DNA from 4 places in the Pararhizobium sp. LjRoot255 genome. Region 2 is predicted to be linked to each of the others. Evidence: predicted binding sites of a transcription regulator. Region 2 holds the regulator's gene; each other region holds the start of a gene.
What was found. The regulator LexA, encoded in region 2, represses DNA repair genes until DNA is damaged. The targets are predictions, from matches to a motif close to TGTTCNNNNTGTGTTCNG.
Positions count from the first base shown of each region.

Region 1: a site for LexA is predicted at 2,367-2,384, ahead of ACSQ2W_RS03200 (PA0069 family radical SAM protein). Genes of this name have one in related genera too.
Region 3: a site for LexA is predicted at 3,422-3,439, ahead of ACSQ2W_RS06020 (YifB family Mg chelatase-like AAA ATPase). Genes of this name have one in related genera too.
Region 4: a site for LexA is predicted at 2,867-2,884, ahead of ACSQ2W_RS15110 (ATP-dependent helicase). Genes of this name have one in related genera too.

Region 1 is NZ_CAXUPQ020000001.1:618,070-626,065, reverse strand. It holds gene ACSQ2W_RS03210 (hypothetical protein) at 1-116, opposite strand, end outside; gene ACSQ2W_RS03205 (ribonuclease HII) at 307-990, opposite strand; gene ACSQ2W_RS03200 (PA0069 family radical SAM protein) at 1,142-2,299, opposite strand; gene ACSQ2W_RS03195 (glycosyl transferase) at 2,539-3,075, shown strand; gene moaB (molybdenum cofactor biosynthesis protein B) at 3,505-4,047, opposite strand; gene ACSQ2W_RS03185 (4-(cytidine 5'-diphospho)-2-C-methyl-D-erythritol kinase) at 4,034-4,957, opposite strand; gene ACSQ2W_RS03180 (tetratricopeptide repeat protein) at 4,970-6,790, opposite strand; gene ACSQ2W_RS03175 (polyprenyl synthetase family protein) at 7,062-7,996, opposite strand, start outside.
Region 2 is NZ_CAXUPQ020000001.1:3,591,946-3,599,941, forward strand. It holds gene ACSQ2W_RS17220 (class I SAM-dependent methyltransferase) at 1-658, opposite strand, end outside; gene ACSQ2W_RS17225 (LysE family translocator) at 883-1,515, opposite strand; gene ACSQ2W_RS17230 (class I SAM-dependent methyltransferase) at 1,627-2,457, opposite strand; tRNA gene ACSQ2W_RS17235 (tRNA-Asn) at 2,680-2,754, opposite strand; gene ACSQ2W_RS17240 (hypothetical protein) at 2,945-3,220, shown strand; gene ACSQ2W_RS17245 (hypothetical protein) at 3,301-3,633, opposite strand; gene lexA (transcriptional repressor LexA) at 3,886-4,602, shown strand; tRNA gene ACSQ2W_RS17255 (tRNA-Cys) at 4,859-4,932, shown strand; gene ACSQ2W_RS17260 (hypothetical protein) at 5,028-5,234, shown strand; gene ACSQ2W_RS17265 (hypothetical protein) at 5,228-5,446, opposite strand; gene ACSQ2W_RS17270 (hypothetical protein) at 5,916-6,206, opposite strand; tRNA gene ACSQ2W_RS17275 (tRNA-Ser) at 6,580-6,669, opposite strand; gene ACSQ2W_RS17280 (hypothetical protein) at 6,747-6,899, opposite strand; gene ACSQ2W_RS17285 (PAS-domain containing protein) at 7,513-7,996, opposite strand, start outside.
Region 3 is NZ_CAXUPQ020000001.1:1,205,225-1,213,220, reverse strand. It holds gene ACSQ2W_RS06030 (LysE family translocator) at 3-620, shown strand; gene cysK (cysteine synthase A) at 754-1,722, shown strand; gene ACSQ2W_RS06020 (YifB family Mg chelatase-like AAA ATPase) at 1,795-3,327, opposite strand; gene gshB (glutathione synthase) at 3,572-4,519, opposite strand; gene ACSQ2W_RS06010 (RidA family protein) at 5,261-5,749, opposite strand; gene ACSQ2W_RS06005 (TetR/AcrR family transcriptional regulator) at 5,946-6,641, shown strand; gene ACSQ2W_RS06000 (YraN family protein) at 6,785-7,153, opposite strand; gene rsmI (16S rRNA (cytidine(1402)-2'-O)-methyltransferase) at 7,143-7,996, opposite strand, start outside.
Region 4 is NZ_CAXUPQ020000001.1:3,145,885-3,153,880, forward strand. It holds gene ACSQ2W_RS15110 (ATP-dependent helicase) at 222-2,825, opposite strand; gene ACSQ2W_RS15115 (carboxymuconolactone decarboxylase family protein) at 2,929-3,339, opposite strand; gene ACSQ2W_RS15120 (efflux RND transporter periplasmic adaptor subunit) at 3,523-4,731, shown strand; gene ACSQ2W_RS15125 (efflux RND transporter permease subunit) at 4,728-7,868, shown strand.

The sequences.
Region 1 (7,996 bases), 3.0 Mb from region 2:
TCCTTGCAGGCGTAAGCTGTCTGCAGGTCGGCTTGGAGGGCCTCCGCGGTCGGCGACGGGGCTGCCGACGCATCCGTCGCAGCGGTGATTGCCAACATCATCAGGCCAAAGATCAAGATCCCGATCCTTTCGAGTGATTCGCGAGAGCCAGAAGCACGGAGTCTATAACGCAGCAGACCGCCGGTTTGTTACAGCGTAAACGTGTTGCAGAGAAAATATCGGGGTTTTCCGCAGGTATTTATGAGTGGTGTCTAAAATCCGCGATGCGCCGGCGACGTTGTTGTCCCGCCCGGTAAAAGTTTGCGGTCAGACGGCAAATTCGTCGTCTGGCGCCTCTTCTCCATTCTGCCGCAACGGACGGAAGCTCATGCGATGGAGAGGGCAGGGGCCGTGGTGATCGATGGCCTGGCGGTGGCGGGCGGTGGCATAGCCGACATGCATGGCAAAGCCATAGGCGGGGAATACGAGGCCGGCCCTGATCATCATCCGGTCGCGCGTCACCTTGGCAACGATCGAGGCAGCGGCGATCGACAGCGACCGCGCGTCGCCCTTGACGACGGCCTTGCCCCGGCAGGGAAGCCCCGGCGGCACGTCACGGCCATCGGCGAGCACCAGGGCCGGGCGCGTCGACAGCGCGAGAACCGCCCGGCGCATGGCATCGAGGCTGGCCTTGCGGATATCCGTTTCGTCGATCCGGCCGGCGGCCGAGGAGGCGATCGACACGACGGCCGAGGAAAGGATGATGTCGAACAGTTCCTCGCGCCGGGACACCGAGAGCTGTTTGCTGTCGTTCAGCCCCTCCGGAATGTTGTCCGGATCGAGGATCACGGCAGCCGCAACCACCGGGCCTGCAAGCGGGCCGCGCCCGGCCTCGTCCGTTCCGGCCACCGGCCAGAGACCATCTCGCCGCGCGCCGGCCTCGAAGCTGAAGTCAGGGCCTTCGATGGTTTCGAAAAGAAAGGGGGAATCGGGCGGTGTGCTTCGTGACATGCGGCGAAACTCGCACACAAGCCCGATTCCCTGCAAGTCCTCCGGCAACGAGGCGGGCTGCCGGAGGATGGACCGATCGAGCCTCGGGGCAAGAAACAGGATCGGTATTCGATATCCGGGGAGATGCCCGGACGAAAACATCAAGGCGTCATCAGAGCAGCGACAGTTGAACGCCGGTGCCAAGCGGCGGAACGAACAGGTCACAGTTCAGCGGGCGCTTTGCCACGTTGAGTTCCAGCCGCTTGGCCGCCAGTTCAAAGCGCCGGCCGATTTGCCAGGCATAGGGTCCGGCACCCTTCATGCGCTTGCCGAACTCGGCGTCATAATCTTTGCCGCCGCGCATCGAGCGCACCAGCGACATGACGTGGCGGTAGCGGTCCGGATAGTGGCGCAGCAGCCAGTCGCGAAACAATGGGCTCACTTCGAGCGGCAGGCGCAGGAGCACGTAGCTTGCATGCGTGGCGCCGGCGGCCTTGCCGGAATCCAGCACCCGCTCGATCTCGTGGTCGTTGAGGCCCGGAATGACGGGCGCCATCATCACCGTTGAGGGAATGCCGGCCTCCGCCAGCGCCTTGATCGCTTCCAGTCGCTTCGACGGCGTCGAGGCGCGCGGTTCCATCAGGCGGGCGAGCTTGCGGTCGAGCGTCGTCACCGACAGGCCGACCTTTGCCAGACCCTTCTCAGCCATCGGCGCGAGAAGATCGATGTCGCGCATGACCATCGCCGATTTGGTGACGATCATGACCGGATGATCACAGGCCTTCAGCACCTCGAGGACCTGGCGCATGATCCGCCATTCCTTCTCGATCGGCTGGTAGGGATCGGTGTTGGTGCCGATCGCGATCGGACGCACCTTGTAGCCCGGCTTTGCCAGTTCGCGCTCAAGCAGCTTTGCCGCATCCGGCTTGGCATAGAGCTTGGTTTCGAAATCAAGCCCCGGCGACAGGCCCATATACGCGTGGGTCGGTCGCGCGAAACAATAGATGCAGCCATGCTCGCATCCGCGGTACGGATTGACCGAGCGATCGAAGGGAAGGTCGGGCGAATCGTTGCGGCTGATGATCGTGCGCGGTTTTTCGACCTGAACCTCGGTCTGGAGAGCGGGCAGATCTCCAAGCGAGTCCCAGCCGTCGTCCTCCAACGCCCGCGACGTCGGTTCGAAGCGTCCCGATGTATTGAGGGCCGCACCCCGTCCGCGCCTGCGATCGATCTCGATCCGTAGTCCGGAACCGGCGATCATTGCCTCGGCCATATCTGCCGTGTTGCCGGGCGCAAGGGCGCCCTGCCTGATCTGAGACAGCTCGTTCATGGGGTTCTCCGGGGACGGCCCTTGCGGACGATCCATTATCCTCTGATTATTTTCCTAGCCCAAAAAAGAGAACAAGACAAGAACAAAATTGTGGAAACGGCGTCGTGAGCGCGGGGCGGGGCTGGGGCGGACAGCCAATTCCATCTTCGTTCGCGCGCGGATTCATCATGAATGAAAAGTTAATCGCCGGAAAACGAAGGGTTTATGGAAATTGCCGGTGCGATGCGGTATGGACGGCGATGCTGACGATCATCATGGAAACCCGCAACAACGAAGCCGAACTGGCGCAGACGCTGTCGGCGCTGGTCGCAGGTGCCGTTGAGGGCCTGGTGAGCGACGTGATCATCCTCGATCACGGGTCCCGGGACGGTTCGAGCCGTGTCGCCGATGCCGCCGGCGCGCGTTTCTGCACGAGCTGGGATATGAAGGACATCGTTCGCTCCGCGCGAGGCGATTGGTTGTTGCTGCTGGAGGCGGGCGCAAGACCGGCAGGCCGCTGGATCGATGACTTGGCGGAATATATGTCCCTTAGCAAGACACCGGCGCGTTTTTCACCCTCGCGGCTGCATCGCCGGCCGTTCCTGAAACGCGTCGTGACCCGCCTGGCGCCGCTCGAACTTGGTTTCCTCTTGTCGCGGCAGCAGGCGACGGCGATCGCAAAATCCGGCATGCGGCTCAGCGATTTCGCGACCGGCCGGGCGGTGCGCCGCCTCGGCAGCGAACTCGTGCCTGCCTGGGTCGCGATTGGCAATCGTCCCGGCGCGGACGATCGCTAGCGCGAAGCGCGCTCGCACATCGGCCCGCGGGCCGGCGCCGTTGAGCATGCAGATACGGATGAGCCGTGTTCCCCATCCTTTGTCGCTCGACCACGCTGAGCGACCTGCCGTCGGTGGAGGGATCACCTTCGACCGTTTTGCCGGCGAACATGCGTGGCAAAAAAGAGCAGGCCCTTTCAGACCTGCCCGGACTTGATGAAAATGAATGGCTGAAAAGGTCTTGCCGAGCGGCCGAAGCCGCGCCGTCGTATACTTCCCGCAGTATTCCGGTTCTAAAGCTTGGGCGCGGCAGGAGTGGAACGGTCGTTGCGTCTCGGTGCCATGTGCGGTTTCCCCCTGCCGTGAGCCGATGAGGAAAGTTTTATGCCGGCGCGCGCGCAGGCGCTGTTCCGGATGGAACAGGCAGAGCAGGGGGCGAAGGGAGAGGCGTTAGCTGCGCTTCAGATGCTCGCCGAGCCTCGGCATGATCTCGACGAAATTGCAGGGCATGTGCCGGTAGTCGAGCTGCTGTTTCAGAATGCCGTCCCAGGCGTCGCGACAGGCGCCGGGCGATCCCGGCAGCACGAAGATGAAGGTGGCATTGGCGACGCCGCCGGTTGCGCGAGACTGGATCGTCGACGTGCCGATCTTCTCGTAGGAGATGCGGTGGAAGACGGCGGAAAAGCCATCCATGCGCTTCTCGAACAGCGGCTCCAGCGCCTCCGGCGTGACGTCGCGGCCGGTAAAGCCCGTGCCACCCGTGGTGATCACGACATCGATCGTGTCGTCCAGTGTCCATGCTTCGACCTGAGCGGCAATCCGCGCCTTGTCGTCGCGTATGATGGCGCGCGCTTCCAGCCGGTGACCGGCATCGATGATGCTGGCCGCGAGCGTATCGCCGGAACGGTCGTCGGCGAGCGTGCGGGTATCGGAAACCGTCAGCACGGCGATGCCGAGGGGAACAAAGGGTCTCGTCTCGTCAATGCCGGCCATGATCCACTCCACTGACGCTGTTGCATGAAAGAACGTACCAGTTCGGGTTCTGCGTTGAAAGAACGGCGGCAGCGGCGTCTCTTGCGGCAGCGGTCGCAAACAGCCCGAAGCAGGTGGCGCCGGAGCCGGACATGCGGACGAATGCGGCCCCGGCGCCAAGAAGGGCATCTGACACTGCGGTGACCGCCGGCTCCAGCAGCCGGGCAGGCGGCTCAAGGTCGTTGCGCATGCCTTTCAAAGCGTCGATCCAGCCGCTCGCAGCGACGGCGCCACGGGGGATATCAAGCGCCGCATTGGCCTTGTTCGTCAGCATCCGGAAAATCACCGGTGTCGATAGGGCAACGAGCGGGTTGACGAGAAGCATGGGAAAGCATGGCAGCGGTATCGGCTCAAGTTTTTCACCGATGCCGCTTGCGATGACCGGCCGGCCCTCCAGGCACATCGGCACGTCCGCGCCCAGTTTCAGCGCCATGTCCTGCAAGCTGCCGCGATCCGCAGAGGCGCCCCACAGTTCCAGCAATCCGAGAAGCGCCGCTGCGGCATCCGCCGAGCCGCCACCGATACCGGAGGCGACCGGCAGGTTTTTTTCGAGATGAAGATGAACCGGCCCGGCCTCGATGCGTCTTTCTGTCAGATGGGCCCGCAGCAGGTCACGCGCCTTAAGCACCAGATTGCCGGTTGTGCCTTCGCGGGTCAGCGGCAGGTCGGTGGAAAATCGGCCCGAGACGGTGAAGCGGTCGTCCGTCGAATGGGAGAAGCCGATGCGGTCTCCCGCATCGGCGAATGTCACGAGGCTTTCCAGCAGATGATAGCCGTCCGGCCTCTGGCCGACGACATGCAGGGCGAGATTAACCTTCGCCGGCGCAAGCCGCGTCAGCGCGAAACCTGGAATGCCGTTTTCACGTGCCATGGGAAGGCAGGATCAGGATTTCTTGCCCGATGCCGCGTCCGGCGTCACCTTCTCGGGCTGGGTTTCGGCAGCTGCCGGAACCTTGGCCTCGACCGGCGGCAGGCCGTTTTCGATCTTCGCCTTGATCTTCGGAATCTCTGCCCCTTCCGGCTTCAGCGCCAGCGCCTGGTTCCACTGGAACACGGCTTCGAGCTTGCGCCCGACGCGCCAGTAGGCATCGCCGAGATGATCGTTGATCGTTGCATCGCCGGCCATCAATTCGGCTGCACGCTCGAGTTCGACGACGGCATCATCGAAGCGGTTCATCCGGTAATAGGCCCAGCCGAGCGAATCGACGATGTAGCCGTCATCCGGCTTCAGATCGACCGCCTTGCGGATCATGCCGAGACCTTCCTCGAGGTTGATGTTCATATCGACCCAGGAATAGCCGAGATAGTTGAGAACCTGCGGCTGGTCGGGGTTGAGCTCAAGCGCCTTCTTGAAGCTCGGCTCGGCCCTGTCCCAGATCTTCTGGCGCTCGTAGGCGATGCCGCGCTGGAAGAAGATTGTCCAATCGCCGCGCTGCGGCACCGGCCCGATCGCCTCGACGGCGCGGTCGTAGACCAGCCCCATCTCCTTGTAATCCTTGGCGTCGGACAACACGCTGCCATAGGCGATATAGCTGCGCACGTCTTTCGGATCGAGCTCGATCAGCGCCTTCAGGTGCTTCTTGGCTTCGTCCACCTTGCCGATCGAGGCGAGGCTCAAGCCGAGCTGCATCTCGGAAATCCGCCGCATCGGCGAATTTTCCGGCACGCTCCTGTAGAGCGCGATTGCCCGTTCCGGCTTCTTCAGGTTTTCGGCAATGCCGCCGAGCATGAGCAGGATATCGGCGCTTTCCGGATCCAGCGCACGGGCTGTCTGCAGATAGAGCGAAACGATGTCTTCCGCGCCGTCGCGGTTAAGGGCCGCACCGATCGAGAAGAGTACCGCAGCGGCACCCTGGGCCGCGCTACGCACCTGCTGCTCCTGCGGCTTGCCCTCTTCGATGCTCTTGCGCAGCGCCTTCAGCGGCGCATAGTTGCTGATGAAACCCTCGCCGACCGAAATGGCGTCGAGCGCCTTGCGCTTGTTGCCGTCGCGCGCTTCGAGCTTCGCCAGGGCGACGACGGCGCGCATGAAGGTATCCGGAGCCGCACTGCCGCCTTCGCGGTCAAGAACGGCATCGTTCAGCTTCGAGCGCGCCGTGGACTTGTCGCCGGCGGCAAGCGCGATGGCACCTGCATGATAGGACTTGAAGATCTTGAACCACTCGGGGCCGTCCATGGCGCTGATCGCGGCGATCGCGTCCTTCGGCTTGCCTTCGCCGGCCTTGGACCAGCCGAGCAGCAGGCCGTTCATCAGCCGGTCGAGATCGTTCGGGCCGTCATAGTTGAGGATCTTCTGCGCATGGCGGTACTCGCGCTTGCGGATTGCTTCGACCGCGCGGGCGATCGTTGTGATGCGCTCGACGGAACTGTCGGACTTCAGATCTTCGGCGATCTTCGCGCCTTCATCGAAGTCACCGTTCATCAGGAGCGTGATCATCAGGCGCTGCTTGACCTCGACATTATCCGGCTCGAATTCGAGCGCCGTCCGGTAGAGCTTGGTCGCAACATCGAGGTCATGATCGACATCGGCGGTCCGGGCGGCGAGGAAGGAGCCGGAGAAGCTGTTGACCGAATCCACATCGAAGGGCTTGCTTTCCTCCACGACAGCCTTTTCCTCGGCAAAGCTCTGGGAAGCGCCGGAAAACGACGCCAGGGCCAGGAACGCTGCGCCGCTGAGCAGGCGAAGAAGGTGTGTTTGCCGCATGACAGGCCTTTCGTTACGGGCGGCGCCCCTTGGCGCCGGCGCCGGATTCGCGCGGAATCAGTTCTAAATCATTAGCGCATAACCGCTTAAACCGGAATCGGTTTGAACGCGGCGCAAAACGCAATTCGACATGCCGCCGCCAAGCTCCACCGCCTTCGGGTTGCATTGGCGACGCGGCAACGATGCCATCATGAACGGACAGAATGGCTTTTTTGGCGCGGTGCGGCAACAATTTCCTCCAAGGCCTCCGCCGCAGCGGCGGATCGCCGGATCAGCTCACCCGCTCGATGCAGAAATCGATCACCTCGAGAAGCGCCGCTTTCCACGGGGATTGCGGCAGGGGTGCAAGCGCGTCGCGGGCAATGGTGCCGTAGTGCTGCGCCCGGGCGATCGTATCGCTCAAGCCGCCGTAACGGGTGATCAGGCCAAGTGCTTTTTCCAGGTTCTGGTCGTCGCTCTTGCCGCCCTCGATCGCCTCGCGCCAGAAGCTGCGTTCGTCGGAGGTGCCGCGGCGATAGGAGAGAATGACCGGCAGTGTGATCTTGCCCTCGCGGAAATCGTCGCCGACATTTTTGCCGAGATCGGCGGCCTTGCCGCCGTAATCGAGCACGTCATCGACCAGCTGGAAGGCGAGGCCGAGATTCATGCCGTAGGATTTCAGCGCGTTGCGGCTCGCCTTGTCGGTCTTGGCGACGATCGGGCCGACCTCGGCGGCAGCAGCAAACAGCGCCGCCGTCTTGGCGCGAATGACCGAGAGATAGTCGTCCTCGGTCGTCTCCATGTTCTTGGCGACGGAAAGCTGCAGCACCTCGCCCTCGGCGATCACCGAAGCAGCCGTCGAAAGCACGTCGAGCGCCTCCAGCGAGCCGACATCGACCATCATGCGGAAAGCCTGGCCGAGCAGGAAGTCGCCGACGAGAACGCTCGCCTGGTTGCCCCAGATCATCCGCGCCGTCGATTTTCCGCGTCTGAGATCGCTTTCGTCGACCACGTCGTCATGCAGCAGGGTGGCGGTGTGCATGAACTCGACGCTGGTTGCGAGCTTCACATGCGCGTCGCCGGTAAAGCCGAACATCGAGGCGGAAGCGAGCGTCAGCATTGGCCGCAGGCGCTTGCCTCCGGATGAAATCAGGTGGTTCGCCACTTCCGGGATCATCTGGACGTCGGAACCGGCCTTGGACAGGATCAACTGGTTGACGCGTTCCA
Region 2 (7,996 bases):
ATTCGGCGAAACCGCCCCAGCCGCAGCCGATCTCAAGGACATGATGACCGGCCTGGATTCCTGCAGCGTCGGCGAGAGCCCGGTATTTGGCACGCTGCGCCGACTGCAGATCATTCGCCCCGGTCGAATAGAGCGCCGAGGAATAGGTCATGGTCGGGTCCAGCCACTCCTTGTAGAAGGCGTTGCCGAGGTCGTAATGGGCGGAGATGTTCCGCTTCGAGCCCATCTTCGTGTTGGCATTCATCCAGTGGCGGAGTTTTTCGGCCAGACGCAGCACGCCGCGGGCGCCATTGGAGAAATTGCGGCCAACCTCGGCGTTGACGAGGAAGAGTTCGAGGAAGGCGCCGACATCCGGGCTGTCCCAATCGCCATCCACGTAGCTTTCGGCAACGGCTATGGTGCCGCCGGTCAGGGCCCGTTGCGGCATTTTCCAGTTGTGGAGGGTGACGGAGGCAACTGGGCCGTGCACCTTGCCCTTGACGACCACCTTGCGGCTATCCGGCAATGTCAGTTTCAGGCAGCCGGCCTGCATGTGAACGAGGCCGCGCAGCACCATTTGCACCTTGGCGGGCAGATCCTTGATGATACGGGACAGATTTTCAACGGAAAGGCGCTCGCCATCCTTCGGCTCGCAATAACAGGTCTCTGCTGTGCTCATACGACAGATCCTCGCAAATCATTGCTCTCGGCACAAAATAACCTCATTCTGCCGGGCCGCCAACGTTGATTTCACGAGAAAATCCGGCCCGTCACCGCGGCCTTCCTCCTGACACGCCCGGGTCGCGCGCTTTAATCGTCAGATGCGGGCGCAAATTTTCATGGGGCATCCGCGTAGCGGAAACCATCCGCCAATGGGCCACAAATCTGACCCAATTCAACCGATCAGCTCTTCTGAAAGGCAAGATGAGCACCCAACCCGATCAGCATCGCGCCGCCGGCACGCTGCATGAGGCGTTGCGCCTGGCTCGAGCGGCGCAGCCGGTCGATCACGGCGCCGGCCAGAAGCACACAGACGATATCGGCGGACGAAAACATCAGATTGACGATCGTCCCCAGAATGGCAAGCTGCAGCCAGACGGGGAAGGCGCCGGAAACATCAGCGAATTGCGGCAGGAAGGCTACGAAGAAGATCGCGGTCTTGGGATTGAGAACCTCGACGGTGACGCTTTCGAAAAAGGCGCGCCGGGCGGATTTCGGCTCGATGCCGGGCAGGGCGACATCCCCATTCTTGCCGGCGCCGAACAGCGAGATGCCAAGCCAGACAAGATAGGCTGCCCCGGCAAATTTCACGGCGATATAAAGCACCGGCACGGCGTGAAACAGGATCGACAAGCCTGCGGCCGCCGCAAAAACATGGACATAGCCGCCGAGATGAATGCCCAATGCGGCCATCAGCCCCGACCACCGGCCGCGCGCGATCGTCTGGGCCGCGGCATAAAGCATGGCAGGCCCCGGGATATAGGCGAAGACCGCGGTGGTGGCGAGAAAGGCGATCAGCAGTTCGGTCGATGGCATTGTCGGCTCCGGGTGCGGCAGGGGGGTGGACGTTCTTCTGTACAACGGAATTGACGGATTGTCGCCCCAGCTGATCGCAAGGTTGCCGGGCGCGTCAAGCCCAGTGGGAGCTCAAAACCGAAAGCGCAGGAGCCAGCCGATTCTCCCGAGGACCGGAGCTGCCGCGAAGGCGTAAATCGCCAGACGCGCCGCCCAGGATAGCCTGGCGATCTGTCTCGGATCGTAAGCTTCCGGATCATAGGCCGGCACTTCAGTCAGCAGTTTCAGCCGCGGAACCTCAGTTTCGAGTTCACGCGGATCGTTTATCGCCCAACGCAGCCTGGCTCCGGTCACACGAACCGAAGGCTGCCAGCTGATGAGTGCCAGGCCGAGCCGGCTATAGCCATCAAAGACCAGCTCGCCGCATTGGAGATGCGCCGTCAGCCGCCGCAGCAGCTTCGTGACCTCGTCCGCCGGCAAGTAGGGAAAAAGCCCCTCGGCGACGATGATCGTCGGACGGTCGACCGGCACGTCTGCGACCCAATTCGGGTCCGTCACGGACGAGCCGATCAGGCTATAACCGTCGCGCCGCGGATAGAGCTTGCGGCGCAGCGCGATAACCTCGGGATAGTCCAGGTCGAACCAGCGGATGTTCGACGCCGGATCGACGCGGAATATGCGACTGTCCAGCCCGCAGCCGAGATGCAGTACGGTTGCTTCGCGATGGCGTCCGATGAAGTCACGCGTCCAGCCGTCGAGAATATGGGCGCGCATCGCCACGCCGATCATCAGGTCGCGATCGATCATCAGCCGCGAAAAATCATAGTCGATCCGGCTGACGGCCTCGGCGGCGAAACGATCCCGCAGAAGGGAATCCGGCAGGCGGCTTTCCCCGGCCTTCGCGTAAAGCGTGATGAGGAGGGTTTCCTTCTCCCTTGTCAGTGACACTTTTTCGGCCGTCATGGTGAACCCGTGGAGTGAGGGCCGCGCACCAAGTTGGCCGCAGCGCACGCATCCTCGAACGCGGCGACAGGCCGCTGCAATGCGCCGAACTGTACCGCAGAGTATAGGCGACAACGCAGTTGTGAGTAAGGTCAGGCGACCGGGGAGCAGGCGGGCCGGTCTCACCGCACTGAAAAAAATGCAAAGAAAAAGGGCCGCACCATAAGTGCAGCCCTTTGAAACTGGCTCCCCGGGCCGGATTCGAACCGGCGACCTGTCGATTAACAGTCGAATGCTCTACCGCTGAGCTACCAGGGATCATCTGCGCGCTGCAGAAGTGAGGCTGCTAATACAAATGCTTTTCCGATTTGCCAAGCAGTTTTTCAAAAAAAGTGCACAATCTTGTCTGACTGTGGAGAACTCCCCATCTGGGAAGGCAGCGCACTGGAAGAGCCGCAGGCAAATCCGCTCTATGGTGCACGGCATCGAGAGTAAGGCAGTTAAGTTTATGACAGAAGCGCAGAAAACGAAAAAATTCGGTATCGATGCGAGCAGACATGAACTCATTGTCGGGGCGTGGCGTCTGCCCCTGCCTCAGTCGCGGACCTTGCGTATCACCCTTGGCGCCGCGCTGCTCTTTGGCGGTATCCTCGGCTTCCTGCCGGTTCTGGGCTTTTGGATGGTGCCGCTGGGCCTGATCGTGCTGTCGCATGACCTCGCCTTCGTCCGGCGGCAGCGCCGCAAACTTTCCGTCTGGTGGGCGCGCAAGCGGCAGACGCCGTAAAATCGGCGCCAATCTGCAAGGGCCCGGCTGCAAGGGCCGGGCGTCGTCGGAGGCCTTCATTCGATGAGGCGCCAATGGCCCTAGCCACCGGAACCGGTTTGCGGGGTCGGATTCTTGTCAACCGGCGCCGGCTGCATCTGTTCCCCGGTCGCCGGAGTATTGTCGACGGTGCCCTGATCGGTGTCCTTGGCCGCCGGCGTGGTTTCCTGAATCTGTGTCGCCGCATCATTGTCGGTGCTTTCGCCGAATATCTCTGCCCCCGCCCAGGCAATGAGGGCAAGCACCAGGCTCGCGATGAGAACCATCAGCACAGGGCGGCCAAGCCGTCCTTGCCGGGCTTCGGCACCGCTGATCTTCACCCTCCGGTTCGTGTCTTCGGGCGAAACCTTGTTACCACGTCCATGGACGACCATCCCTGCCTCCTGGCCGCAGGCCGTGCCGCCGCCACAGGTTTCAACATGAGCGGAAAACGGCCTGACGGGGCAAATGTTCCGTTGCAGCAAAGGCGGACATCGGCGGTGAGAGCGCTGAATGCCGGTTTTCGGCGCCGCAAGCCCAAAAACTCGCACCTTGAAAAGGTTCAACGAATTATGGGACTTGCGGAACACATATGGAACATATAGTGTTCGTTCTTGATTTGTTTCTCGATTCCGGAGTGATCTTTCATGCTGACCCGCAAGCAACAGGAACTGCTTCTGTTCATTCACGAAAGAATGAAGGAATCGGGCGTGCCGCCGTCCTTCGATGAGATGAAGGATGCGCTGGACCTCGCGTCGAAATCCGGCATTCATCGGCTGATCACGGCGCTCGAGGAGCGGGGCTTCATCCGGCGTCTGCCGAACCGGGCACGCGCGCTTGAAGTTATCAGGCTGCCGGAGGCCTATTCCATGAGCCTGCAGCCCAAGCGCGGCTTTTCGCCGAGCGTCATCCAGGGCAGCCGCGGCGCTCCGCCGGCGCCAGTCGCCGCCAAACCGGTCGCGGCCAGCAATGAGAACAGCTCCGTCTCCATCCCCGTCATGGGGCGAATCGCAGCCGGTGTGCCGATCTCGGCGATCCAGAACAATACGCACGATATTTCTGTACCGCTCGAGATGGTTGGGACCGGCGAACATTATGCACTGGAAGTCCGCGGCGATTCGATGATCGAGGCCGGCATTCTCGACGGCGACACCGTCATCATACGCAATACCAACAGCGCTAGCCCTGGAGAGATCGTCGTCGCCCTGGTGGACGACGAGGAGGCAACGCTGAAGCGGTTTCGCCGCAAGGGCGCATCGATCGCGCTCGAGGCTGCCAACCCCGCCTACGAAACCCGGATTTTTGGTCCCGACCGGGTCAAGATCCAAGGCAAGCTCGTGGGCCTGATCCGACGTTACCATTGAGCGGCAAACCTGTATCCGCGCGCCGGGGGATGCAGGCGGCTGATTTTCTTTGAAAATTGACGTCAGCGGGGCCCTGACAATAATCGCCTGCGGTTTGGCATCAGCGATCTGCGGTATTTTCCTCGCGACGCGGACCGGCAACGGTGGGAGACAGGTTTCTCCCATGAGAAAAAACTGGAATTCGGCCAAGGCGTCTTGCACTGGATCGGAAATCGGTCTAAACGCCCGTCACACGATTAAGAGATGATCGTTACGAGGCCTCGTGGCGGAGTGGTGACGCAGAGGACTGCAAATCCTTGTACCCCGGTTCAATTCCGGGCGAGGCCTCCAAAATTTTCCACAATATTCGCAATTGGATAGGGTCGCCGCTTCAACCATGTTGGCAACCGTGTTCCATCACGCCGCCATGAACGGATATCGGCGTGATGTTTACGCCGACCGGCGGCCGACAACGCGTGTCCCGCCGCGTTGAAAGAGCAATTCCGACGTTTCGCGAAACCGGTAAAAACGTTCCAAATCCACCGCGGCGGCAACGCGCTGGCGATGACGATGCACTCCGGTTGAAAATCCGAATCAATGGCGACGAAACGCAGGAGAATTTAGCATTGCGGAATGCGGCCGGCGATCAATGATAGTAGAAGCATTCGCAATCGACCTGGCTGTCATCCGGCGCATTCCAGACGCGGACTGCCAGTTTCCTGGCCGTGCCGGTCTCATCCAGCCGGAGGCCCAAAAGCGACACGGCCGCGAGTTTTGGATTGACCGCATCGATCTCGACCGTCGAGCCGACTTGATGGACGCCCTCTTTGGGCGTCCAGGTGAAAAACTGCACACTGTAATGCATGGTGCTCTCCTTCACCGCGGATGCGTCAAATCCAGGTCCCAGACGGTACTGGACGATCCGGCAGGCAAACAGAAACGGCTCGCAACAACCGATGTGGTCTGCCTCCAGATGGAACCTAGCACGATTTGACGATCGAGTGAATCGTTATCGCGTGACTCCGGTCAGAAAGTCCCGCTCCAGCTCTCAAACTTCGCGCTGCCGGACCACTCGCGCGGGTTAGTTCCCGCGGAACAGCAGGATGACGGTGATGAAAAAGAGGGAATCGCTGGTTCATATCGAGATTTCGTGGTTGCGGCGGAAGACGTGTCTGGCGGTTGTCGTTGGGGCAGCCAGATGCTCCAGGCATCCCACCCTGTCATGCCGCATGAAGGGATGCATGTATCTCACGCAGGATCAAACCGAGCGGCAAATAATAGCACCGGCGTTCGCGCGCTGACTGGGTGTCGTGCCCGTCAGCATTTTCATGAACTTACCCCCCATTGGGAAAGCCTGACGCAGGAACGTCCAGCAATTCTGCGTACAAGATTAATTGGGTGCCGAGTTCCTTCGCGTCCGCTGCAGACATTGCTGCTTGAATCTGATGCGGCGGACGATCTGTTGACTGATACACATCCCACTCATGCTGCGAAAGCGCATAGCCGAGCCGCAGAACGACGGCGCCGTGCAGCGGCATAGACGTAACGCCCCATTCCACGAGCGTTTGGATTTTGAGCTGTTCGTTATTGTCAAATTCCCAATTTGCGTTGTCAGTTGATCCCACGACGCAGATCCTCCCATGCAAAGATAGGCGCGCCCTACGTCCGATAATGTATATTCAAATATTCTAACATTCATGCACACTAAAGACGTATTCCCACGCATCCCTAAGGTCATTTGAATGTCGCTCAGATTCGGTGCTCAGGAGCCGTCAGACAAGGGGTCACAGCAGGCACATGCCGATGACACATGCCGTGTCGGCCATCAGGGCATTGAGGAGCACAAGAGCTGCTCATCGCCTTTGATGTATGCCGGGCTGTACACGTCCGCCGCTGCCATGGCCGGAACCGAGGACATCAGCGCGAGAATCACCCCAATCATGAGTTTTGCCGGGACAGGCCGTTACCTATGTCTCCGGGTCAGACAATTGGGAAATCTGGCGGAAGAGGTGGGATTCGAACCCACGGTACGGTTTCCCGCACGCCGGTTTTCAAGACCGGTTCCTTAAACCACTCGGACACTCTTCCATCTAATTGAAAAGGTTCGTCTTTCCGGTTTATCCGGAAGGTTTGAAATCAGCGTTTGCTACCGATTTGCTACCTTTTCACTCGATGGCTGGCTTTTTACCAGCTTTGATCGCCGCGTCAACTTGCTCTGCAGCATTTGCCTGCATTGCCGGCATGGCATGGGAATAGAGTTCAAGTGTAATCCCTATCGTAGAATGACCAAGGCGCTCACTGGCGATCTTCGGGTGCACGAAGCTGTCTTGCATGCGAGTGACGGAGGTCATGGAAGCGGATAACGCCCTGCTTCAACGCAATTTGCTGCGGTTAGCACATAACTGAATCAACAACATGCGACATAGCGATACTGCGTTGCATGAAGCGGGGCGCTGCGTGGCTGCCCTCAGGCACGGGATCCGCATTCACCGTGTGTCAATTGACGAGTGCAAGCCGACGCGATCAAAAGGGTTTTTGAGCTGGCCGCCGCGCACCTGCAAGGCCCCCACGGACAAGGAAGTCGCGATTATCGTTGCGGCCATGCGTCGATATTTCGATGCACCCGATGCGCCAACGACCAGGCTTCCAGTGAAGCCGAACCCGAACCTGGACGTGCCCGCTGGTGCCGAGGAGGGATACCGATTTTGGCCCATTGCGGCCCCATATCCCTACGATCCGCAAGGACCGCAACGGATGGTTTTCTGCCCTCCGTCTCGCCGATCGGACCGAGCAAGACGCGCCACAACCGGCGGACCTTGCGACGCCGGGAAGGTCAAGTCTCGAGGAGACGCTGGCAGAGGAACATCCCTGCGCTAGTCGACGAGGTGAGGGCGGTAGAAGTTGACGATCCGGGTGCGGGCGCGAGGCCTGCTACCCGGGCTTGTGACAAAGTCGATCGAGCGCCTCGCGAAGCGCGGTTGCGGCCTGGTTGCGTTCGTCGAAAGACATCAGCTCGGGTTCAGCCTCCAGCTTGAGATGCGGCAGCTCGGTTCGAACGGCGCTGCGGGCGGCGACTAGATTGGCCTTCAGATCGAGGACGCGAAAGGTGGTGACGGGATAAGCGATGCCCCTGATCTGGACGTGCCCCAGCTCCACGCAGGCGATCGTGTCCTTCACTTGCGCAAACGTCTCATAAGAAATGAGCACGGCGCCCGGCGGCGCCTCCTGTTCGAGGCGCGAGGCGAGGTTCACGGCGCCGCCGATGATCGTGTAGTCCATCCGATCCTCACTGCCAAAGTTGCCGACAGTGCAGTAGTCGGTGTGGATGCCGATGCGGCATCGCAGCGGTGCTTCAATTCCGATGTCGCGCCAGATTTCGGCAAGTTCGCTCATCCGCTCCTGCATGGCGAGAGCC
Region 3 (7,996 bases), 2.4 Mb from region 2:
TGATGAGCCTTGCCACTCTTCTCGCCTATTGCGGCGCGCTTTTTATTGCCGCCGCGATCCCTGGTCCAGGCATGACGGCGATCGTCGCGCGCGCGCTCGGCTCCGGTTTCCGCGAGACCTTCTTCATGGGGCTCGGGCTTGTTCTCGGCGACCTGATCTACCTGACGGCGGTCATTCTCGGTCTCGCCTTCGTCGCGCAGACCTTCACGACTGCCTTCATGGTCATCAAGGTCCTCGGGGCGCTCTATCTTGTCTATATCGCCTATAAACTCTGGACCGCCGGGCTGCTGCCGCAGGAGATCCAGGCGAAGAGAAGCGCGAACATGGGCCTGTCCTTCCTGTCCGGATTGCTGGTGACGCTAGGCAACCCGAAGACCATGCTGTTTTACGTTGCACTGGTGCCGACGCTGATCGATTTGCGCGCGATCGGCCTCGATGAATATGCCATTCTCGTCGGCTCGACCTTCATCGTCCTGATGGCGGTTCTGATCCCCTATATCCTGCTGGCCTCTCGCGCCCGGCTGCTTCTAAAACAACCCCGTGCGCTGAAGTCGCTGAACCGGATCGCCGCCGGTATTCTCGGCTCCACCGCCGCCTATATCGCCACACGTGCCGCCTGAAATAATCATTCGGCAACCGGTGGTTCCACAACAGATTTTTCCAATCAGGATCAAGTGGTTGGACAATAGCACTCTGGCAAGCGGGCTGGTTTGATCCTATTGTCCCTCACAACTTGGAAAAAGGGAGAACACCATGTCAGATCAGCGCAAGCCCGGCCGCGGCCGCATCTATTCCTCGATCACCGAGACCATCGGCGATACGCCGATCGTTCGCCTCGACAAGCTGGCGAAGGAAAACGGGGTGAAGGCCAATCTTCTGGCGAAGCTGGAGTTCTTCAACCCGATCGCCTCGGTCAAGGATCGTATCGGCGTCGCGATGATTGAATCGCTGGAAGCACAGGGCAAGATCACGCCCGGCAAGACAACGCTGGTCGAGCCGACGTCGGGCAATACCGGTATCGCGCTCGCCTTTGCCGCCGCGGCCAAGGGATACAAACTGATCCTCACCATGCCGGAAACCATGTCGGTCGAACGCCGCAAGATGCTGGCGCTGCTCGGTGCCGAACTGGTGCTGACGGAAGGCCCGAAGGGCATGAAGGGCGCGATCGCCAAGGCGGAGGAACTGGCAGCGACCTTGCCGGATGCGATCATCCCGCAGCAGTTCGAAAATCCGGCGAACCCGGAAATCCACCGCAAGACGACGGCCGAGGAAATCTGGAACGACACCGACGGCAGCGTCGACATCCTCGTTTCCGGCATCGGCACCGGCGGTACGATCACCGGCGCTGGCCAGGTGCTCAAGGCCCGCAAACCGTCGATCCAGGTTATCGCCGTCGAGCCGGAGGAATCGCCCGTCCTTTCCGGTGGCGCTCCCGGCCCGCACAAGATCCAGGGGATCGGCGCCGGCTTCGCACCTGCCATCCTCGATACGAAAATCTACGACGAGGTCGTCACCGTCAACAGCGCCAAGGCCGTGGAAACGGCACGGCAGGTCGCAAAGCTCGAAGGCGTGCCGGTCGGCATCTCCTCCGGTGCTGCACTGGCAGCTGCGATCAAGATCGGCCAGCGCCCGGAAAATGAAGGCAAGAACATCGTCGTCATCATCCCGTCCTTCGCCGAGCGCTACCTGTCGACGGTCCTGTTCGAACACCTCGTCGGCTGATCGTCCACAATCTTCCGCGTTGAAAGCCAAGCCACCCTCATGCCCGCCTGAGGGTGGTTTTCCAGACGTTGCTCATGCCGCGGCCGTCAACCGTTCCCCGGCAATTCGGTAGGAGATCGCCTCGGCCAGGTGGATGCGCCCGACCGTCAGCTTTTCGTCGAGGTCGGCGAGCGTGCGGGCGACTTTCAGGACGCGGTGGTAGCCGCGCGCCGAAAATTTCATCTTGTCGGCAGCGTCGCGCAGCAGTTGCAGGCCGCCGGCATCCGGCTCGGCCATCTTCTCGATCATGGATGTCGAGCAGCGCGCGTTCGAGAGGATTTTCGGCATGCCGAAGGCGATGAAGCGATCCGCCTGGATCTCGCGGGCGCGGGCGACGCGTCTTGCGACGACGGCGCTCGGCTCCGCCGGTGCCGGGCGGATGAGGTCGGCGGCGGAGACGGAGGGGACATCGATGCGGATATCGATCCGGTCCATCAGCGGACCGGAAATGCGCCCCTGATAGTCGGCGACGCAACGGGGCCCGCGGGCGCATGTATGCCCCGGTTCGCCCGCCATGCCGCAGCGGCAGGGGTTCATCGCGGCGACCAGCTGGATCGCGGCCGGATAGGTGACGCGGTGATTGGCGCGAGCGATGATGCATTCGGCCGTTTCGAGTGGCTGGCGCAGCGCATCGAGAACCTGCGGGGTAAACTCCGGAAACTCGTCGAGGAACAGCACGCCGTTGTGCGCCAGCGAGGCCTCGCCCGGCTTGGCGCGCATGCCACCACCGATCATCGCGGCCATCGTCGCCGAATGATGCGGCGTCCGGAAGGGTCGCCGGTCCGACAGCTTGCCGCCCGGAAGTTGCCCGGCGATCGAATGGATCATCGAAACTTCCAGCAGTTCGGCGGGCGAGAGTGGCGGCAAGATGGAGGGCAGGCGGGCGGCAAGCATCGATTTGCCGGAACCCGGCGGCCCGACCATCAGGAGATTGTGGTTTCCAGCCGCTGCCACCTCCAGCGCCCGCTTGGCGCTTTCCTGGCCCTTGATATCGGCGAGATCCGGCATGTTGGCAGCACTTGCGCGCACCGCCGGCTCCGGGCGGGAGAGAACCTGGGTTCCACGAAAATGGTTGGCGAGCGCGATCAGGCTGCGCGGAGCGAGAATATCGATCTCGGCACCCGCCCAGGCCGCCTCTGCGCCGCTGTCGGACGGGCAGATCAGCCCCTTGCCGAGGCCATTGGCGCCAATCGCGGCGGGCAGCGCGCCGGCGACGGCAGCGATCGTCCCGTCGAGATTGAGTTCACCGATAACGACGTAACCGCCAAGCGCATCCGCGGGAATGGCGCCAAGCGCGGCCATCAGGCCAAGCGCGATGGGAAGATCGAAATGGCTGCCTTCCTTTGGCAGGTCGGCCGGCGCGAGGTTGACGGTGACTTTCTTGGCGGGCAGCGACAGTCCAGAGGCATGCAGTGCCGCTTGGACGCGCTCCCGGCTTTCGGCCACTGCCTTGTCGGGAAGTCCGACAATCTGCATACCGACCTTGCCTGGCGCCACCATCACCTGGACGTCGACAGGCAGGCCTTCTATGCCCTGGAATGCAACCGTACTGACACGCGCGACCATGATTGCCCCTTCTGCCGCGAGGCAGGCGCAACCCCTGCCACCACAACCTCTACCGGTTGTGTCGTGAAATCTTGCACGAATAGCGGAATAAAACAAGAACAATTATCGAACATGTTCAATGGCGATAATCGGCCAGGTTGAGGCAGGTTGCATTTCGCGAACGAAGCGGAACAACCGTGAACATCCGTGGGATGAGGCGGGCGCGCAACCGAGACATGCGAACGCCTCGGTTGGTTCTATTCTCTCAGGCGCGCTTGCGTTCGATCGCGTCCCAAAGAAGCGCGGCGATATCGGCGCCGCCGAACTTCTTCACTTCGCGGATGCCGGTGGGCGAGGTGACGTTGATCTCGGTCATGACGTCGCCGATGACATCTATGCCGACGAGCAGGAAACCACGCTCGCGCAGCGCGGGCCCGATGCGGGCGCAGATTTCCTTTTCCCGCTTGGTCAGTTCGCTCGGCTCGGGCTTGCCGCCGGCATGCATGTTGGAACGCGCGTCGTTTTCGGCCGGAACACGGTTGATCGCGCCTGCCGGTTCGCCGTCGACGAGGATGATGCGCTTGTCGCCCTTGCGCACGGCCGGAAGGTATTCCTGGGCGATGAACGGTTCGCGGAACATCTGGCCGAACATTTCCAACAGGGACGACAGGTTGCGGTCGTCGCGGGTCGAATGAAACACGCCGGCGCCGCCATTGCCGTAGAGTGGCTTCAGGATGATGTCGCCCATCTCGGCGCGGAAGCTGGCGATCTCGGCCGGATCGCGGGTGATCAGCGTCTTCGGCATCAGGTCGGGAAATTCGGTGACGAAGATCTTCTCCGGCGAGTTGCGCACCCAGGCCGGGTCATTGACGACGAGTGTCTTCGGATGGACGCGCTCGAGCAGATGCGTCGATGTGATATAGGCCATGTCGAAGGGCGGGTCCTGGCGCAAGAGCACCACATCCATGCTCGAGAGGTCGATGCGTTCGGCTTCGCCCAGCGTGTAGTGATCGCCCTTGACATCGCGCAGCATCATCGGCTGCACGGTGGCGAAGACCTTCCCGTCGCGCAGCGACAACTGGTTCGGCGTATAGTGGAACAGCTTGTAGCCGCGCGCCTGCGCTTCGAGGCTCATGGCGAAGGTGCTGTCGCCCGCGATATTGATGCCCGAAACGTGATCCATCTGGATCGCGACATTGACGATTCTTGCCATGAGTCATTTCCTGTTGATCGTGGGCGTCGTTGAGAGGCCTGTCTATATCAAATCGGCTCTGCGGAAACCTACAGATTTCTGTGAGGGCTTGCATTTAGATACGATGAAGCCTTCACGCGGCGCGTTGCGCCCGTGGCGTGGTGCCTCCCGCTCGTTTGGGGAGGCATGAACTCGGCCGGGACACATCGTGTGCCTGGTTGAGTAGATAAAAGTGACACGCGACGTGCCCCGTCTCGGTGGTTTTTGCCTGCAACTGCGGTTTCTCTGCGCGGATGACGGCACCCTTTTCCAGGGTGGGGCTGGCGGGCCTTATTGGTCTTGCTTGCCCGCCGCCCTCACGAAAGACCGGCCTTTCGGCCGACCAGTCGCCGGTCCATTCATGTGTGCCTCACAGGCACGCCCCGCTCTATTTCAAGCGAGAGGGAAACCATTTTCTGCAGGCCCCCGCGGCCACGCCTGCGTTTCAAACACAGACCGAAGGCACCGGCCCCGCCGGCAACGCTATCCGGTGTATCCGATGGCGGGACGAGATGGAGTAGGGCACGGGCGCAAAGGGCGGGGATTTGCGGGGATGAAATTTCCGGCATTTTGCAGAAAATGCCGTCAGCCGTTTCCAAGGCGGTAAAGCGGCAGCTTGCGCACGAGCGGACATTGCTTGCATGCTGGTCCGATGAGTTCCTCATATGTACCCATCGGTACGCGTTATCACAGTTGGCAATCGCGCCTGATCCGTCGCCGCCACTATTCCAAAATGACGACGGCCTCGACCTCGAAGAGCATGGGGTCAATTGCAAGCTTGGGGACGGGAATGAGAGTCTGCGCCGGCAGCGTCTCGCCGAACATTTCCTTGACGTTCCTGGTCAACACCTCAAGCTTGGACATATCGTGATCGACCACGAAGACCGTGAGCTTGGCGACCTGATCCGGCCTTGCACCGAGCGCATCGAGGGCGGTGCGCAAATTTGCATAGGCCTGCTTAACCTGGGCAGCGAAGTCGGGCGACAAGGCTCCCGTGCTGTCTTGGCCGCCCTGTCCGGAGATGTAGGCCACCCGGGCTTCGCGGGGCACAATCACCGCCGTGCTGTAGCCATTCGGCGTCGGGTCGTAGAGGTTTTTTGGATTGACGATGGTCAGCTTGAGATCCTTCTCATTCGCTGTCGTCGCAGTGGGAACTCCCATGGTCATGATGAATAGCCCTCCGATAAGCAGATGCTTGATGCCGCGTGACATGATTTTCTCTTGGCTCTGAGGACTGCGAGCAAAGTACCCTCGCGGCCTGCAGGATTGAACTTTAACTCATCGCCCATACGTGTACTCGTACGGCGTACGATCTAATTGCATCGTACGCCGTACGAGTCAACCGTTCAGGATCGACATTCGTCGCGTTGTCGGCTTAAATCGACGTTCTGATCAGCAAGGAAATCGGATGGCAGCCAAACGTAGCGGTGTTCAGAGCAAACGGTCTCAACGGATAGATGTGTCACGCCAGTCCGCGCAGGAGCCGCGCAGTGAACCGCCTCTCTCTCTGGAACGTATCGTGGCAACCGCGGTCGAACTGCTGGACGCCCAAGGGGTCGACGGATTGAAGATGCGTCGGCTGGCCGATCGCCTCGGCTCGGGCGCGATGAGCCTCTATTGGCATGTCGACAACAAAGAGGAGGTCTTTGATCTGGCCCTCGATTCGGTGCTCGAATATCGCGGACCGCCGCAAAGAGTTGAGCCTCAAGACTGGCGCGGGGAAGTCATTCATATGCTCGAAGACTGGCGCGCCAGCATGCTGCGCCATCCTTGGTCGGCATCGCTGTTACCGCGCCGGGCGCTCGGTCCGAACATCCTTGGCCGCCTGGAACTGCTGAGCAAGACCTTGTCGAGAGCCGGTGTCGCGGACGCAGGTTTGAACGTCGCGATATGGTCGCTCTGGAACTACGTGATAGGAGCTACCGTCACCCGGGCGAGCTTCGACCTCTCGGACGACGACAGGGCCGCCGCGCAGCAGCGCCTTACACGCCTCAGCGAACACTACCCGACAATCGAACGCTCTCGTCTGCTGTTGGATAACGATTGGGACGGCGCTTTCAGGAAAGGCCTCGCCTTCCTGCTTGATGGCCTCGCTCCGAGATAATGAACATTCGACATTGTCCCACATTTTTCTCCTGTGCTCATATTGGGGGAGCATTTCCACGCTGTTGAGGAACCGGCTACCGGCCTTTCATGACGCGCGGATAGCGTTTTTGTTTCGATTCGATCATCGCGATGCGCAGTCCTTCAAAAGGCATCGGGAAGATGGACCGGCCAACGCCAGGGCATGACGGAAATGATGTCGTAACGGATTGAAAGATGCGCAAAATCAGGCTGTTTTGCCAGCCATAGATCGCTTGCGGCACGGATGCGCTGTTGTGCAAAATTGGAAACCGCAAAAACGGAATCGTCGAGCGACCGGCGGGCCTTGACTTCGATGCAGGCGATCAGATTGCCCTTGCGTGCGATGATGTCGATCTCGCCCAGTTTGGTGCGATAGCGGAAGGCGACGATGCGGTAGCCTTTCAAGAGCAGCGACAGGGCCGCGCGGTACTCGGCGAGCGAGCCGCGCCGGAGCGCTTTCAGGCGCTTCCTGTCGGGTGCCTCACGCGTCATTCCGGTCTTTGAGCTCCAGCAGCCTGTCGTAGAGATCCTTGCGGTTGAGGCCGGTCTGCCTGGCTGCCTCCGTCGCCGCCTTGCCGGTCGACATATCCTTGACCAGTTCCAAGAGAATGGCATCGACATCGTCGGCTTCCGGTGCCGCAGGTGCATCCGGCGGACCGATGACAAGCACGATCTCGCCTTTGACAGTGGCACCCTCGTCGTAAAAGGCCTTCAATTCGGCCAGAGTGCCGCGGCGGAACTCCTCGAAGGTCTTGGTCAGTTCGCGGCAGACGGAAGCCCGGCGCCCGGCCCCGAGAACGTCATGGGCGGCAACGATTGTGGCGGCGATCCGGTGCGGGGATTCGAAGAAGATCAGCGTGGCGGGAACAGTTGCAAGCTCTGCAAGCCTGTCGCGGCGCGCCTTGTCCTTGGAGGGCAGGAAACCCGCGAAAAGGAAGGCATCATTGGGAAGGCCGGAGCCGACCAATGCGGCAAGCGGGGCGGAGGCGCCCGGGATCGGAACGACGCGGTGGCCGGCCGCAATGGCGATCTGGCCGAGCCGATAACCGGGATCGGAGACCAGCGGCGTGCCGGCATCGGAGACGAGAGCGACGGATCTACCCTCGTCAAGCGCGGCGAGCAGTTTCGGCCCGACCTCGTTGGCATTGTGCTCGTGATAGGCATAGGGCCGGTTGACGATGCCATAGCGATCGAGCAGCACGCGGGTGACGCGCGTGTCCTCGCAGGCAAGCACATCGGCGCCCGCCAGCGTTTCGAGCGCACGAAGGGTAATGTCGGAGAGATTGCCGATCGGAGTTGCGACCAGATAGAGCGCCGGTTCCAGCGGGCGGGCCG
Region 4 (7,996 bases), 450 kb from region 2:
CATTGGCGCTTGACCGAAGTTTGTGGGCTTGGGCTTTGGGCTTTGGAGAGCGCGGCTGTGGATCCTCGGGTCAGGCCCGAGGATGACTACCTTGGGTGGATCGCGCCAATAGCAAACATCCTACCGCCGGAGGTATCCGGTTTTCTCCGCCGAATTCCTCCCCTCCGTCACCCTCGTCCTCGGGTTAAACCCGAGGATGACCCGAGGATCCAAGCCGAGCGTCACACCCGCTCCACAAACCCGTCCAGCACCCGTTTCTGCCCGGCCCGGTCGAAGTCGATCGTCAGCTTGTTGCCCTCGATGCCGGCGATGTTGCCATTGCCGAACTTGATGTGGAACACGCGGTCGCCGACGTTGAATTTCGAGGGCTCGTCGATCTTCGACTTGGCCACGAGTTCGCCGTCGATGGTGCGGGCGCGGGGGCCGCTCTCACCGTAGCCGATGCGCTCGATCGAGACGCCGGAGCGGGAGCCCCAGTTGTCGCGGGTGGCGTCGGTCTTGTTGGCCTGGGCGCGTTTCCAGCCGGGGGTGGAATAGGCGTTGGCGAAGGGTTCCTGCTTGTCGAAGCGCGACTGGCCGTAGCCGCCGCGGTTGTAGCCGCCATAGGACTGTTCGGTCTCGGCGACGTCGACATGGGTGACGGGCAATTCGTCGAGGAAGCGCGAGGGCAGCGTCGATTGCCACAGGCCGTGGATGCGGCGGTTGGAGACGAACCAGATGTGACAGCGGCGTTTTGCCCGCGTCAGGCCGACATAGGCGAGGCGGCGTTCTTCCTCCAGCCCCGAGCGGCCCCCCTCGTCGAGCGCACGCTGGTGCGGGAAGAGCCCTTCCTCCCAGCCGGGCAGGAAGACGGTTTCGAATTCCAGGCCCTTGGCCGAATGCAGTGTCATGATCGAGACGGCGTCGAGGTTTTCGTTCTGCTCGGCATCCATCACCAGCGCTATATGTTCGAGGAAGCCGCGCATGCTCTCGAACGCTTCCATCGAGCGGATAAGTTCCTTCAGGTTTTCCAGGCGCCCGGGGGCTTCGGCCGACTTGTCGTTCTTCCACATGTCCGTATAGCCGGACTCTTCGAGGATGGTTTCGGCAAGCTCCGTATGCGGCGTGGTTTCAAGCAGGCCCTGCCAGCGCTTGAACATGGTGACGACGTCGAACAGCGATTTGCGCGGCTTGGCCTTCATCTCGTCGGTTTCGATGAGATCGGCAGCCGCTGCGAGCATCGGGATATTCCGGCTGCGGGCATAGTCGTGAAGGCTGCGCACCGTCGTATCGCCAAGGCCGCGCTTCGGGGTGTTGACGATGCGTTCAAAGGCGAGGTCGTCGGCGGGCTGGCAGACGAGGCGGAAATAGGCCAGCGCGTCGCGGATTTCGAGCCGCTCGTAGAAGCGCGGGCCGCCGATAACGCGGTAGTTCAGGCCGAGCGTGACGAAGCGGTCTTCGAACTCGCGCATCTGGAAGGAGGCGCGCACCAGGATCGCCATGTCGTTGAGATCGTGCTTCTGGCGCTGGAGCTGCTCGATCTCCTCGCCGACGGCGCGGGCTTCCTCTTCGGAGTCCCAGGCGGCATGGACCTGCACCTTGTCGTCGTCCGGATTGGTGCGGTCGGTGAACAGCGTCTTGCCGAGGCGGCCTTCATTGTGGGCGATCAGATGGGCGGCGGCGCCGAGGATGTGCTCCGTCGAGCGGTAGTTGCGCTCCAGCTTGATGACCTTTGCGCCGGGAAAATCCTTCTCGAAGCGCAGGATGTTGTCGACCTCGGCACCGCGCCAGCCATAGATCGACTGGTCGTCGTCGCCGACGCAGCAAATGTTGACGGTGCCGCCTCTGATTTCCCCCCTTGAGGGGGAGATGTCGGCGAAGCCGACAGAGGGGGGTGAGCCACTTGCTGCAGAGGCCTGCCGCCTACCCCCCTCTGTCCTGTCGGACATCTCCCCCTCAGGGGGGGAGATTGGGCCGCGTGCGCGCGGCCGTTGGGCAAGCAGCCGCAGCCACATATATTGCGCGGTGTTGGTGTCCTGGTATTCGTCGACGAGAATATAGCGGAACTTGTCGTGATATTCCTTCAGCACGTCCGGATGGGCGCGGAACATGCGGATCGGGTGGAGCAACAGATCGCCGAAATCGCAGGCGTTCAGCGTCATCAGCCGGGCCTGGTAGGCAGCGTAGAGCTCGCGGCCCTTGCCGTTGGCAAAGGAGCGGGCATCGCCTTCGGGGATGTCGGCAGGGCCGAGGCCCTTGTTCTTCCAGCCGTCGATCATCTGGGCGAATTGCTTGGCCGGCCAACGCTTGTCGTCGATGCCCTCGGCCTGAATGATCTGCTTGATGAGGCGCACCACGTCGTCGGTGTCGAGAATGGTGAACGAGGACTTGAGCCCGACAAGTTCGGCATGGCGACGCATCAGCTTGACGCCTATCGAGTGGAAGGTGCCCATCCAGGGCATGCCCTCGACGGCCGAGCCGACCAGCACTCCGATGCGCTCCTTCATTTCGCGTGCCGCCTTGTTGGTGAAGGTGACGGCGAGGATCTGGCTCGGATAAGCGCGGCCGGTCGTCAGGATATGGGCGATGCGGGTGGTGAGCACGCGGGTCTTGCCGGTGCCGGCGCCGGCGAGCACCAGAACAGGGCCGTCGAGGGTTTCGACGGCGTCGCGCTGTTCCGGGTTCAGGCCGGAGAGATAATCGGGTGCCCGATGCTGGTCACGCGCTGCCATGGCGCGGGCGGCGATGCCACCGGCAGGGGCGGGCGGTGCCGGCTGGTGCCCGCGCGCAGGACGCGGCGCCGGCTCCTCATCGAAGAAGGGAATATCGTCAAATCCATTGCTCATGCGGCTCAATGTAGTGATTCGGCGCCGAAAGGCCAGAATTCCGTTCTTCTTTTATTCCGTGAAGTCCAGCTTCTTTGCGCCGGCAACCGCTTTTGTGCCGCGATCAGGGCCGATGATCGGCATCGAAGACGGGATCGACGGGAACCTGCAGCGCGGTTGCCAGCTGGTTGGTCTTGGCGGCGAGCGAAATGACGCGCAGGAGATCGGCGTGCATTTCGGCGGTCATGCCCTTGGCCTTCGCAGCTGCCGTATGGGAATGGGCGCAGTAGCCGCAGCCATTGGTGACCGAGACGGCGACATAGAGCATTTCCTTGGTCAGCGGATCGAGCGCCGACGGCGTTGCCATCACCGCCTTGACCTCGGCCCAGGTATCTTCGAGCAGGCCGGGATCGAAGGCGAGGTAGTGCCACATATTGTTGATGAAATCCGACCTGCGAGTGGCGCGGATGTCGTCGAACACCGCCTTGACGCGGGAATTGGCTTCCGGGTTCTGATTTTTGGCGATGGTGCTCATGGGGCCTCCGGGCTTCGTTTGATTGAAAGCGGCCGCTCTGGACCGAAAATGGCTTTCATTACAAGTGCGTAATGATGGTATTCTGGCATTGCCCGGGCTGCGGCAAAAGGGGATAGTTGGCGTTGTTGATGGACCCCGCGCGCCGCTGTGGCCGGGAGCCGTGGATTTCAATGGAGTTCCTTGATGCGGCTTTGGAAGCAGCTGTCGATCAGTCTGATCATTCTTGCGGTGGGCCTGGGTATCTGGGTCCGCTTCGTGCCGGGCGCCGGCGCGATGCTTGCCAAGGCGGGCGTGCCCGGGCAGTTGCTGGTTTTTGCCGCAAAGCCGGCGGATGGGGTGGGCGGCCAGGGACAAGGCCAAGATTCCGGCCGGCGCGGGCAAGGCGGCGGTGCGCCGCTCGTTGTCACGCAGCCGGTGGATAGCGCCGTCGTCAACGACAGGCTGAACGCGATCGGCAATGGCGAGGCCATCGTCTCGGTTGCCGTCACGCCGCAGGCGACCGGCAATTTGACCGAGATTCTCGCCAAATCCGGCGATCAGATCGAGAAGGGCCAGGTGATCGCCCGGCTCGACAGCGACGAGCAGAAGATTGCGGCGGCCCAGGCCAAAGTCGCCGTCGACAGTGCCCGCGAAAAGGTCGAGCGTAACCGCAGGCTCGGCAATGCCGTCTCTGTTGCCGTATTGCGCGAGGCGGAATTCGCCATGCAGGCCGCCGAACTCGCCCTGCAGACGGCCGAACTCGATCTCAAACGCCGCGACATCGTCGCGCCGTCGGGCGGCGTCGTCGGCATCATCACCGTCAATCCGGGAGACTACGTCACGACCTCGACGCCGGTCGCCGTCGTTGACGACCGCTCGCAGGTCCTCGTCGATTTCTGGGCGCCCGAGCGGTTCTCAACGAAGATCTCCGTCGGACAGGCGGTCACTGCGTCGGCCATCGCCCTGCCGGGCTCGGAGTTTTCCGGTGCCATTCACGCCATCGACAACCGCATCGACCAGGCAAGCCGGACGCTGAGGGTCAGGGCGCGGATCGATAATCCCAACGATACGCTCAGGGCCGGCATGTCCTTCTCCGTTTCGGTCCGTTTCCCCGGCGACCAGTATCCGACGGTCAATCCGCTGGCGATCCAGTGGAGCGCCGACGGCTCCTATGTCTGGCGCGTCGATCAGGAAAAGTCGCAGAAGATTCCGGTGAAGATCATCCAGCGCAATTCCGACAAGGTGCTGGTCGAGGCGGAGCTTGCCAAGGGCGATGCCGTGGTGATGGAAGGCGTGCAGCGCCTGCGTGACGGCGGCGCCGTGCGTGTGGCGAGCGACGAGAAGCCGCGGCAACAGAAGCCGCAACAGGGCGATCAGGAACGGAAGGTCTCCGAAGCGGAGGCCACGAAATGAGCGGGGCAGGCGACCATCACGAAGCAGGGCGCACGGCCGGTTTTACCGCATTGTTCATTCGCCGCCCGATTTTCGCGCTGGTGGTCAACACGCTGATCATTGTCGCAGGTCTCGCGGCCTTGAACGGCATCGAGATCCGCGAGTTGCCCCAGGTGGATCAGCCGGTGGTGTCGGTCAACACGACCTTCGACGGGGCTTCGCCGGAGACGGTGGACCGCGAGCTGACCTCGGTGATCGAGGGCGCCGTCTCGCGCGTCCAGGGCATCAAGGATATTTCCTCGACCTCGCAATATGCCCAAAGCCGCGTCACGCTGCAATTTTCCGATACGACCGATATCGGCCAGGCCTCCAATGATATCCGCGACGCGCTCGGCCGGGTGGCGAACCAACTGCCCGAGGATGCTGACGAGCCGCGCATCGTCAAGGCCGACGCCGACAGCCAGCCGATCCTCAGGCTGGCGCTGACGTCCGATACGCTGTCGATGGAAGACCTGACGCTGCTTGCCGAAAATGAGATCACCGATCGGCTCGCCGCCGTCGAGGGCGTTGCCGACGTGCAGATCAACGGCGACCAGGAGAAGATCTTCCGCATCGACGTCAACCAGTCGAAGCTCGCCTCGCGCGGACTGACCGTCGCCAACCTGCGCGACGCGCTGGCAACTGCCTCGCTCGATGTGCCGGCGGGATCGCTGACCAGCGCCGACCAGGACATTTCGGTGCGCGCCACTGCGGGCCTGCAGACACCGGAGGAATTCGAGAACCTGATCCTCGGCGACAATGTGCGGCTTGGTGACATCGCGACGGTGACGCTCGGCCCCGATATAGGCACGTCGTCGCTGAGGTCTGACGGGCGTCAGGGCATCGGGCTCGGCATCATCCGGCAGGCGCAGTCGAACACGCTCGATATTTCCGAGGGCGTGAAGAAGGCGGTGGCAACGATCGACGAGATATTGCCCGAGGGTACGCAGCTCAAGGTCACCAGCGACGATGCCGTGTTCATCGACGGCGCCATTCACGAGGTGGAGATTGCACTCGCCGCCTCCGTGATCATCGTCACCATCGTCATCTATCTCTTCCTGCTCGATTGGCGGGCGACGCTCATCCCGACGCTGACCATGCCGATCGCCCTGGTCGGCACCTGTGCGGCGATCTATATCGCCGGTTTCTCGATCAACATCCTGACGCTGCTGGCGATCGTGCTGGCGACGGGGCTGGTGGTGGATGACGCCATCGTCGTGCTCGAAAACATCGTACGGCGGCGCGGTGAGGGCATGGGGCCGCGGGCGGCGGCCGTGCTTGGTACGCTCGAAGTGTTCTTCGCGGTCATTGCCACGACGGCAACGCTTGTGGCGGTCTTCGTGCCGCTGTCGTTCCTGCCGGGACAGACGGGCGGTCTGTTCCGCGAGTTCGGTTTCGTTTTGGCTTTCGCCATCCTGCTCTCGGCCTTCGTGTCGCTGACACTCTGCCCGATGCTGGCCTCGCGCATGCTGAAACCGCATGGCGAGGAGCATGGTCACACCGGCTTCATGGCCAGGATCGGCATTTTTGCGGCCGGTTTCTACCGGCGAACGCTGCGGGCCTGTCTCAACTCACCGCTGATCGTCTTCATGGTGGCAGTGATGGTGACGGCGGCGGGCGCCGGCGCCTTCACGCTGCTGAAGTCGGAGCTGACGCCGACGGAAGACCGCGCCCGCATCATGCTGCGGATGCAGGCGCCGCAGGGCGTTTCACTGGAATACACGCAGGCGCAGATGCGGCGCGTCGAGGAGGGACTGAAACCGCTCGCCGACAGCGGCGAAATCGCCAATATCTTCTCCATTTCCGGACAGGGCGGATCGGTCAACAGCGGCTTCATGGTGCTGACGCTGGCGCCCTGGGGCGACCGCGAGCGTACCCAGCAGGAGATTTCCGCCGACATCACCAAAATGACGGCGAATATCCCGTCGATCCGCGTCTTCCCGATCCAGCCGAACAGCCTCGGCATCCGTGGCGCCGGCAATGGGCTGCAGGTGGCGCTGGTCGGCAACGACTACGGCAAACTCGGCGTTGCGGCTGCAAAACTGGTGCGGCAGATGGAAGACAGCGGCCGTTTCGAAAACGTCCGCCTGAACTACGAGGAGAACCAGGCGCAGCTTTCGGTGACCATCGACCGCGAAAGGGCATCCGATCTCGGCATCGATATCAAGGGCCTGTCGTCGGCGCTGCAGGCGATGCTCGACGGCAACAGCGTGCTCGATGTCTATGTCGAGGGCGAGGCCTATCCGGTCAAGCTCCTGTCGACGACCAACCCGGTCAATGATCCGACCGACCTGCAGAACATCTTCCTGAAGACCGGCGACGGCAAGATCGTGCCGATGTCGTCGATTGCGACCGTCGAGGAAAAGGCGGTTGCGCCGCAATTGGCGCGCGAATCGCAACTGCGCTCCGTCTCGCTCTCCGCCGGCCTGACATCCAGCCTCGCGCTCGGCGACGCCCTGTCGATGGTCGAGCAGATGGCCGCTCCGCTCTTGCCGCCGGGATCACGCGTGGTGCCGCTTGCGGAGGCAGCGACGCTCGACGAGAACGCCAACGGCATGTTCATCACCTTCGGCTTTGCGCTCGTCATCATCTTCCTGGTGCTGGCCGCACAGTTCGAAAGCCTGGTCAGCGGTCTGATCATCATGTCGACCGTGCCGCTCGGCCTTGCCTGCGCCGTCTTTGCCATGGTGATGACCGGTAACACGCTGAACATCTACAGCCAGATCGGCCTGGTGCTCCTGGTCGGCATCATGGCAAAGAACGGCATCCTGATCGTCGAGTTTGCCAACCAGCTGCGCGACCGCGGCGAAGATCTGCGCTCGGCCATCGAGAACGCGGCGAATATTCGGCTCAGGCCAGTGATGATGACGATGATCGCCACCATCGTCGGCGCCCTGCCGCTGGTGCTGGCAAGCGGCGCCGGCGCCGAGGCCCGCATCGCGCTCGGTGGGGTGCTGGTCGGCGGCCTCGGGCTTGCAACGGTCGTCACGCTGTATCTGACGCCGGTCGCCTATCTGGTCATCGCCCGGTTTACCAAGCCGCATGTCGATGAAGAACGGCGGCTGCACCGCGAGCTGGAACAGGCCGAAGCGCTGCAATTGGCTGAAGCTGCGGAATAAAGGGCTCCTCCGGGCCGCCTTCCGGCAGGCAATTGCATAGGGATTTGCCGCTTGGTGGCGCGAAGCGCCGGATGAGGCTGGCACCGAAATCTCCGAGACCCCCTCATCGCCTCGCATACGCTCGGCAC